One region of the Rhizobium skierniewicense Ch11 genome, then DNA from elsewhere that is predicted to be linked to it. Evidence: predicted binding sites of a transcription regulator. Region 1 holds the regulator's gene; each other region holds the start of a gene.

Region 1 (3,277 bases):
CAACCGCATGGCCACGGGCAAAAAACTGCGTTTGCGTGGCGCCAAATGCGATCTCGGCCTGTTTGCGAGATTTGCTGTGTGTTTCAGACATGAAATTTCCTTCCTGTCGCACCGGCCTGAAATCGGGATCGATTTGCTGGAAGTCCGATGCGGGGTGGATCGAGCAGCCTGGACCCTGTTAACGCCATAAAGGCACAGTACCCGAAGCTTGCGCCGCCAAGCGGCACAAAAAAAGGCCAGGCAAAGTGCCTGACCTCGGTTGGTCTCATGCTTTCAACAGTGCCAGTACATCCGTGGTCAAGGGAAAGCAGATCCCGTTATTTAAGCAGCCTGAAGGTTGCAAGCAGACATTTTGCCCGACTTGTTGTCGCGCTCAAGGTCGTAGCTCAGCTTCTGGCCTTCAACGATTTCGCGCATACCTGCACGCTCTACAGCGGAGATGTGTACGAATGCGTCTGTGCCGCCGTTGTCAGGCTGAATGAAGCCGAAGCCCTTGGTGGAGTTAAACCATTTTACTGTGCCTGTGGTCATAATGAACCCTTTCAAAGCATAAGAGATAGATCGCAGAACTGACGCCCTGCGTGCGATTATAGCGATTTTTTTGAAGAAAGGGTTAGTTCAAAACGCGGTGCTAATCGCGCGGCAACCAAAGCTCAGCAAGAAAAAATATCGACAACCAATAGATAGAGCCTTCCGGTCGGATAGTCAAACTTTAATTTTCAGATAATTTCAATCAACCCTTGTCGTCATATCAGTCACGATATGAGAACGTTTGTTTTCGTTGAGGATATTGAGCTCTGAAACAGTCTGGTATTCTGGCTGTTTATCAGCCCAGGTGCCGATCTATTCAACATATCATATCTTGATCGGGGCGTCGCTAGGCTCCCACCGTGTCGTGATGAGCCTACAAGAACCAAGCGACTTCAGACATGAAAAGCACGCCGCTGATATGCGCCGCTCACGGTGGCGCGTGCTCCTCAATGCGTTACGTCGCATCTGACTTCGCCGTAGACGTTAGGCCTCCATCGAATATCCAGCGCCGCGAACGGTGCGGATGACGTCCTGCATGCTGGAGAAGTTGAGCGCCTTGCGCAGACGGCCTACATGGACGTCCACCGTGCGTTCATCCACGTAGATGTCGTGCCCCCACACGCCGTCAAGAAGTTGCGAGCGGGAAAAAACGCGGCCGGGCGATACCATCAGGAACTCCAGCAAGCGGAATTCGGTTGGTCCCAGGCGCACTTCGCGGGCCTTGCGATGGACGCGGTGGGTTTCGCGGTCCAGTTCGATATCACCACATTTCAAAACGGATGACAGGACCTCCGGGCGGGCGCGGCGCAGCATCGCCTTGACGCGCGCCATCAGTTCCGGTGTGGAGAACGGCTTGACCACATAGTCGTCGGCACCTGTGGCCAATCCACGCACGCGTTCGCTTTCCTCGCCACGGGCCGTCAGCATGATGATTGGCAGGCGTTCCGTTTCCGGGCGCATCCGCAAGCGACGGCACAGCTCGATGCCGGAGACACCTGGCAGCATCCAGTCGAGAATGAGCAGATCCGGCGTACGTTCCTGCAAGCGGATTTCCGCCTCATCACCACGCGGGATCGTGTCCACGTCGTAACCTTCGGATTCGAGATTGTAGCGAAGAAGAACGCTCAACGCCTCTTCATCTTCGACAACAGCTATTTTCGGCACCATGACTAGTGACTCCGCCAGTCTTGTAGGACATTCACTCGGTGATCGCACCGAGCGTATTGGAACTGTCGTCCTTGGGACGCTCGCCTGCCGGCTGGCTGCCGGTGGCCATGTAGTAGATGGTTTCCGCGATGTTCGTCGCATGATCGCCCACACGCTCGATATTCTTGGCGCAGAACAGAAGGTGTGTGCAGGTGGTGATGTTGCGCGGGTCTTCCATCATGTAGGTCAACAGCTCGCGAAACAGCGAGGTGTACATGGCATCAATTTCCTCATCACGCTCGCGGATGGTCTGCGCCTTTTCCGCCGAACGGGTGGAATAGACATCCAGAACGTCTTTCAACTGGACCAAAGCCAGCTCTGACAAGTGTTCGAGACCACGGGCGAGCTTGCGGGGTACACCGGTTCCGGCAACCGCGATGACCCGCTTGGCCGTGTTCTTGCCAAGGTCGCCCACACGCTCCAGATCAGCGGCGATGCGCAGCGAGCCGATGATTTCGCGAAGGTCGGCAGCCATCGGCTGACGCTTGGCGATGGTCACGATCGCCTTGTCTCCGATTTCGCGCTCGGCATTGTCGAGGATCGTATCATCTGAAATGACCTTCTGGGCCAAAGCGGCATCGGAGTTGACGAGCGCGCGCACCGCATCGCTGCACATCTGCTCCGCAAGACCACCCATTTCAGCGATACGGCGGCTGAGGAACTTCAGTTCCTCGTCGTACGCGGACATGATGTGCGAGTTTGTCGGCATGGTCGAATTCTCCAGTTTCGATGCGGCTGGCCGCAAGCCCTGTCAGGCTCAAGCGGTTCAACGCGATGGGTTGCAATCAACGACAGGATCAGCCGAAGCGACCCATGATGTAATCCTGCGTGCGCTGGTCATCCGGGTTGGTGAACATCTTGTCGGTGTCGTTTTCTTCCACGAGATGACCCAGATGGAACATCGCAGTGCGCTGTGAAACGCGGGCTGCCTGTTGCATGGAGTGGGTCACGATGACGATGGTGTAGTTCGAGCGAAGTTCGTGGATCAGTTCCTCGACCTTGGCCGTTGCGATAGGGTCGAGCGCCGAGCAGGGTTCGTCCATCAAAATGACTTCAGGGCTGACGGCAATCGCGCGGGCGATGCACAGACGCTGTTGCTGACCACCCGAAAGGCCCGTCCCGGATTCCAGCAGGCGATCCTTGGCTTCGTTCCACAGACCTGCCTTTTGAAGGCTGGCCTCGACGATCTGGTCCATATCCGCTTTGTTGCGGGCAAGACCGTGAATGCGCGGGCCGTAGGCGATGTTCTCGTAGATCGACTTCGGAAACGGGTTCGGCTTCTGAAACACCATGCCGACACGGGCGCGCAGTTCAACCACATCGATGTTGCTGTCGTAGATATCTTCGCCATCGAGCGTGATCTTACCCGTGACGCGGCAACCGTCGATCGTGTCGTTCATGCGGTTCAGCGTTCGCAGGAATGTGGATTTGCCACAGCCCGATGGACCGATGAGCGCGGTCACGGTGTTTTCGCGGACGTTGAGGTTCACATCGTACAGCGCCCTTTTGTCGCTGTAGTAGACGGATACGTCCTTGCCAA
Region 2 (3,277 bases), on a different contig from region 1:
ACGTAATCCGAAGACAGGACATCAAGGACCCCGAGTTCGGCGAGGTCGCGCGCTGCGATATTGCCGGAATGGGACTTGCCGCGAACGATGTTCGGCGCACCCATCAGAACGCTCATACCGGCACTGTGCGATGCTTTTGCGGCCTCGACGCTGGTGGGAAACTCCGCCAGCTTCACCCCGTGACCAATGGCTTCCTCGACATGCGCATCCGTCGCATCATCATGGCTGGCCACGGTGATACCGTGCTCGGCGCAGCGGGCAGCGAGAAAATCCCGGTGTTGTGCCGAGTATTTCTGGGATGCGGACACGCGGCGATCGACGAAGGCCTTGAAGACCTCGTCGCTCAAGCCGCGTTTCTTCTGGTAGAACATGATGTACTGATCCATGGTCTGGAACTGTCGTTGACCCGGGGAGTGGTCCATTAGGGAGATCAGCCTGACCTTGGGGTCATCTTCGAAATCTTCGAAATGATCCAGCACATCAGCCGCCGCCACTTCGCAACGCAGGTGCAGCAGGTGGTCGGCGCGCAGCCGGTTCTCGCTCTGGGCGTGCTCGATGGCATCCGCCATATCCCGCATCTCGCCCTTTTTGAAGCCGCCATCCTCGTCCGAACCCAGACGCAGGCAATCGAACACCGTGGTGATGCCCGATGACGCGACCTGCGCATCGTGCGCCTGAATGGCCGCCGTCTTGTTCCAGGTCACTCCGGGACGCGGAGAATAATGCTGCTCCAGATGGTCGGTGTGCAGTTCGACGAGACCGGGGATCAGGAAGTCGCCCTCCATATCCTCGCCCGCCCTCGACGAACCGTCACTGATATCGACAATCAGGCCATCGCGAACAAGCAGAGAGCCCTTGATGATCTGGTCTTCAAGAACAATGCGAGCGTTGGAAAAAACATGTTCGGTCATGGGTATCAGTCTTTCGTGTCGTTGGCGCTATCGGCGCCGTGCGTCTGTCCGGCAGATCCGGTCAGGGGCAACCAGGTGTGGACGGTAAAATCGTCGCCGCGCGTCGGCTCAACAAAAAGCCCAAGCCCCGAGATCGTCAAAGGGCGGCCGGTAAATTCGGCGAATTTGCGGTGCAGAACGCTTGCCACGTCCGAACGGTGGTTTTCCGGTACCGGGCCGGTCAGAGTCATGTGGAAGCGAAAATCATCCATGACATGCGGGTAACCCCATCGCGTCAGGTTCTGCCTCTCGCTTTCCGTCAGATTTTGCGGCCTGCGTCGTGCAATATCGCTCTCTGAAAGGGGCGCGCGGAAGGGTTCGAAATAGCGGACAACATCTGCGGCGAAATCCTGTAGCGGCTGATGGACCCTGTCGGGCACGAAGGCAAAAAAAGGGCCAAGCGTGCCGATGACGGCAGTGGGGATAGCAAAGGCTTGACGGTTGCCGGCAAAGGCGCGGAAAGCCGTCAGAAGATCGGTCTCGCTGCGGTCAGCGGCAAGCTCGAAGGGTGCTTTCAACGTCGCATGAAATCCGTAGCGGCACGGGTCAGCGGTGATGTTGGCATAGGCTGCGTGTTCATCGTGGCGAGCACCCGTGAACGCATCTCGCCCGAGCCATCGCGACGCCGTTTCAGTAAGGGGATCGTCTTTCGCGGGTGTGAAATAAATGGCGTAACGCACAGGGCAGCACTTTCGATAGTCACGATCAAACAACAGTTTGAATGAATTCGCCTCTGATGTTCAAGGCTGTCACAGCGAATTAATACGTCTGCGTGACGGAATGATGATGTTTGTCGTGATATCGTATCAAGCGAGGCTGTTTGTCCGATGTGCACCTGTTTTGGTGCCCGCCGCGTACAGTGTGACACTCCCCGAAAACAGGGCTTTGAACCGTCAATGAAACTTCTTCAAGCATCGTGCGTTATTAATGCAAGTTTCAAAGATGCCAGGAGTAGACGATCATGGAAATCGGAATTCTTATCTCAGTATTCTTCGCAGTTTTCGCAGGTTCGACAGTATTCTGCGCCTACTGGTTCGGCGAACATCGTAACTTCTGAGGCTATGCTTCGATGAAGCCTCATATTTTGAATGTGTTTGATCACGAGAGCGCCCTGCCATATTCTGACGGGCGCTCTTTTCGTTTGGCCTCAATGCGCGGCCGACATATCGCCCAGGACGTCCTTTGACGCGACGGTTGAATCGGCATTCAGCTTGTAGACCATGGGCACACCGGTGGCGAGATTGAGCTTGAGGATTTCGTCCTTGCTCAACTTGTCCAGCACCATCACAAGCGAGCGCAGCGAGTTGCCGTGCGCAGCCACAAGCACTTTTTCGCCGCGCAGCACACGCGGCAGGATTTCCGTCAGATAGTATGGCCAGACGCGCGCACCCGTATCCCGCAGGCTTTCACCGCCTGGTGGCGGGATATCATAGGAGCGGCGCCAGATATGGACCTGATCTTCGCCCCACTTCGCGCGCGCATCATCCTTGTTCAAGCCGGAGAGATCACCGTAGTCCCGTTCGTTCAACGCCTCATCGCGGATCGTCTCGAGGTTGGACTGGCCGACATTGTCGAGAACCATCTGGCAGGTTCTTTGCGCGCGGATGAGAGACGACGTATAGGCCACATCGAATTTGATGCCGTAATCTGCCAGCGCCTTACCACCGGCATTGGCTTCCTGGACGCCAAGGTCGGTCAGGTCCGGGTCGCGCCAGCCGGTGAAGAGGTTCTTGAGGTTCCAGTCACTTTGGCCGTGACGAACGAGGACGAGGGTTCCGCTCATAGCAATGTCTCTCCAGAGGTTGGTTATAGGTCTTCAGCCAGACCGAGAACGTCCAGCATCGAATAAAGGCCGGGTTTCTGGCCGTGAGCCCAGATAGCGGCAGCGATCGCGCCACGGGCAAAGATTGTCCGGTCTGCGGCGTGGTGGGACAGCGTGACCTGCTCGCCTTCGCCAGCAAAAATCACCGAGTGGTCCCCCACGACAGAGCCGCCGCGCAACGTTGCAAAGCCAATCGCGCCGCCTTCGCGCGGGCCGGTATGGCCATCACGAACGCGCACTGATTTTGCCGCAAGGTCGATGCCGCGCCCCTGCGCTGCCGCTTGTCCCAAAAGCAGAGCAGTACCCGAAGGTGCGTCAACCTTGTGTTTATGGTGCATTTCGAGAATTTCGATATCCCAGGCGTTGGCGTCGAGCGCCTTTGCGGCCTGTTTCGTCAAAACACCGAGCAGATTGACGCCAAGGCTCATATTGCCTGACTTGACAATGCGGGCATGGCGGGCTGCGGCTTGAAACTTTTCCTCGTCATCCACTGAGCATCCGGTGG
Region 3 (3,277 bases), on a different contig from region 1:
CCTCCGCGCGGATCGTGGTGATCTGCTTTTTGACCTTCGCGTCGTCCGTCTGGCCAAAGACCAGCAGGACCCGGTTTTTCCATGTGAAATGCGACAGGCTATCCATGCTCCACCCTTGTGTGTGCGACGCCAGCAGCAGGGCTGCGGCCAAAACAAGCTTTTTCACGGTCTCATACCTCACTATGAGCACGGGGAACGCAAAATGCACGCTTCTGGTTCTCACACGGTTTGGTGTTCCGCGTTATGAAAGCTCGGCGGCGGAAGGAGAAAGGCTGCTCCGGTCGGTCGCCACTGTCATCTTATTGCCGCGCCATGAGACGGAGGAGCCCAGAAGGCTTTTGATCCAGATGGCAGGCAGGAGAATGTCGCGGATCATCATGGCTGGGACGCTTCGCCATGAGGTGTGCCAGCCCGCGCGTCTGGCGAGGTAGAGCTCCGGCAGGTAAAAGCCCGCGATGACAGCACCTGCGCCCGCGAGAACCAAGGTCATACCGGCTCCAGCGAGGAAGAGCGCTGCAATGGTCAGCAGCAGAGGCGGGACCACACCGACGAAAATTTCTGGCGCGAAGAACAGCGGGAATGTGACGCGCCGCAGCCTGCCCCAGCGGGTTTGTCGAGACCATATCTCGCCGAGGCTGCGTCGCCCGAGCGGCTGCTCGAACGGAGACGAGACGAGATGAACATTCAGGCCGGCTGCCCGCACCAGCTTGGTGGCCGCTGCATCCTCGGCAATTTCAGCTCCCAGCGCCTCGATGCCACCCCGCGCATCGAGAAACGGTTTGTTCCACAGCATCGTCTTGCCCTGCGCGAAACCGTTGCCCAAGGCTTCCGCCGAATACTGATAACGGGCCTGGAACGTGTTGAGAAAGCAGCATTCGACCTCGGCCCACAGGTCTTGCGGCCGTGAGCCGATGGGCGGGGAGCAGACGAGGCCGGTGTCGTTGCGCCACGCCGCCATCAATGTCGTGATGTAGTCTGATGGCATTAACACGTTGGAATCGGCCAGCACCACCCAGTCATGGGCCGCTGCCCGCCAACCCTTGACGCAATTGTTGAGTTTGGGATTGGCGCTGATCCTGTCGTCGCCGATCAGCACTCTTGCGCTGATGTGCGGAAAGGCTGCCAGGTGTGACTGGACCTCTTTGATGACCGGATCGCTCCTGTCCGCCACACAGAAGATGATTTCGTAGTTCGGCCAGTCCAGAGTGAAGGCACGCGAAATCGTCAGCGGTGTGAAATTCTCGATGCCGCGCAGGGGAATGATAAGGGAAACAGGCGGTTTTGATGAGGCAAATACAGTGGGGAGCGGCGTTCGTTTCAACCGGACCGTTGCAAGCGCGATACTTAAAAGATGCACGAAGAGCAGGATGAGCGCGCCAACAACAAGGGCAATGTTCATGCGAGATCAACCTCCGCGCTTCGGTTCACGAGTCAAAACCGGCTTTGTGTTGATACAGCAATTATAACGCGTTCATGACAGGCGCGTGTCACGCGCCCGGTCTTTCCCCATCATACAAGCCTGTCAAACCGCGTGCGCAAGCGGCGGAGCAAACAGTGCTGGAACGGCCAGAGTCTCGAAGCTCGGTTTTGCCAGCAGGTATCCCTGGATGAGACTGACGCCGAGGTCTTTCAGCACCGACATCTCCCCGTAGGTTTCAACGCCTTCGCACAGGGGCGTGATGTTGAGTTCAAACAGCATGTTCAGCGTGTGCTTGACGATGATGCGTCTGGAGATATCGGTGTCGATACCGCGGATGAGGTCCATATCCAGCTTGACAATATCAGGTTGAAAAAGGGTCAGCAGGCCGATGCCCGAATGTCCGGCACCGAAGTCATCAATGGCGGTCTTGAAGCCCATATCCCGATATGTTCGCAAGATGTCGAGCACGTGCTTGGTGTCGAGCTTTTCGTTTTCGGTAAATTCGAAGATGATGCGGTTGAGCGGAAACCCTGTCTTCATCGCCGTCTGCAAGGTCAGGCGGATACAGGCGCGTGGCTCATAGACGGCGTTCGGCATGAAATTGATCGACAGTTTCACGTCGTCTGCAGGATCGTAGAGCTTTGCGGCAAGCTCGATGGCCTTGACTCGGCATTGCTGGTCGAACGCGTAGCGGGTGTCATCACTGACGCGACTTAAAACAGAGCCTGCACCTTCTCCCGTCGGGCCGCGCACCAGCGCCTCATGGGCGAAGACCTTGCCTGTTGTGATGTCGACAATCGGCTGGAAAGCCATGGAAAATGGTACGTCAAATGCTGCGCCGTCGCGGCAACCATTGCACTGTGTGGGCATTGGCAAGCTCTCTCTCTTCGATATTTTCGTCACATTAGAGGATAAGGGATTAAGCCTTTGTTGCCGCCGTGCTGCCCATCACAACTTTTGCGCTATGACAATGCTCTTCGTGTGTCCACCGCTCGCTTTTCGCCTCGAGAGACGGCATGATGATCGCACATGATTTGTCCACGCAGCCGAGACACGAAATGAACGATGCTCCCCAGCAGCCACCCAGGATCAACCGAGGCAGTCTTCAGGAACTGATTGGCGGTTTGAGCGATGGCATCATTCTTGTGGAGCCAAATGGCGATATCGTCTGGGCCAATGTATCGGCCCTTGAGATGCACCGCGTCGACAGCATCGAAGATCTGGGTGCCGATGCCAGGGACTATCGGCGCCGCTTCACGCTGCGCTATCGGAACAACCACCTGCTGGACGAGGGGCAATACCCGCTCGAACGCCTGCTGGCGGGAGAAACGATCGACGATGTGACGGTGGAGATATCACCTGCCGACGATCTCGATCTGGTTTGGGTGCACACCGTGCGCAGCATGATCATTTCCGATGGCACAGACAAGCCGGATGTTCTGGCGCTGATCCTGCGCGACGAGACGCCGCGTTTCGAGGCCGAAGAACGGTTCGAGCGCTCTTTCAACGCCAATCCCGCGCCGGGTCTCATTTGCCGGCTGGATGACCATCGCTTCATTCGCGTCAATGAAGGCTTTCTGGAAATGACGGGATTTTCCAAGGAAGACGTGGTCGGCAAGACGGTCGAGGCGATCGGTCTGTTTTCGAACTGCGACACGGGCGAGGATGCCTTGACCAAGCTGAACGATGGCCGGGTGATCCGCCACCGCGAGGCGCTGGTGCCGTTGCCCGATGGTGGCGACCGGCTGGTGATCGTGGCCGGAGAACCGATCTCTGTGGTCGAGGAGCCGTGCATGCTCTTCACCTTCGCCGATCTCGATGCCAGACGAAAAGCCCAGAACGCCCTGCGCCAAAGCG

What was found. The regulator PhoB, encoded in region 1, activates phosphate uptake and scavenging genes when phosphate is short. The targets are predictions, from matches to a motif close to TGTCATNNANCTGTCAT.
Region 2: EKM04_RS19210 (DUF1045 domain-containing protein) is a predicted target of PhoB. The motif match lies at 1,723-1,739, and genes of this name have one in related genera.
Region 3: EKM04_RS17695 (ceramide glucosyltransferase) is a predicted target of PhoB. The motif match lies at 1,463-1,479, and genes of this name have one in related genera.

Annotation. Positions count from the first base shown of each region.
Region 1 is NZ_RXPG01000009.1:28,166-31,442, reverse strand. It holds gene EKM04_RS08530 (hypothetical protein) at 1-91, opposite strand, end outside; gene EKM04_RS08525 (cold-shock protein) at 322-531, opposite strand; gene phoB (phosphate regulon transcriptional regulator PhoB) at 1,015-1,698, opposite strand; gene phoU (phosphate signaling complex protein PhoU) at 1,730-2,446, opposite strand; gene pstB (phosphate ABC transporter ATP-binding protein PstB) at 2,535-3,277, opposite strand, start outside.
Region 2 is NZ_RXPG01000029.1:168,416-171,692, reverse strand. It holds gene EKM04_RS19215 (alpha-D-ribose 1-methylphosphonate 5-triphosphate diphosphatase) at 1-911, opposite strand, end outside; gene EKM04_RS19210 (DUF1045 domain-containing protein) at 917-1,630, opposite strand; gene EKM04_RS19205 (2,3-bisphosphoglycerate-dependent phosphoglycerate mutase) at 2,098-2,733, opposite strand; gene dapB (4-hydroxy-tetrahydrodipicolinate reductase) at 2,757-3,277, opposite strand, start outside.
Region 3 is NZ_RXPG01000028.1:220,340-223,616, reverse strand. It holds gene EKM04_RS17700 (DUF4174 domain-containing protein) at 1-166, opposite strand, end outside; gene EKM04_RS17695 (ceramide glucosyltransferase) at 242-1,399, opposite strand; gene EKM04_RS17690 (EAL domain-containing protein) at 1,523-2,290, opposite strand; gene EKM04_RS17685 (helix-turn-helix transcriptional regulator) at 2,479-3,277, shown strand, end outside.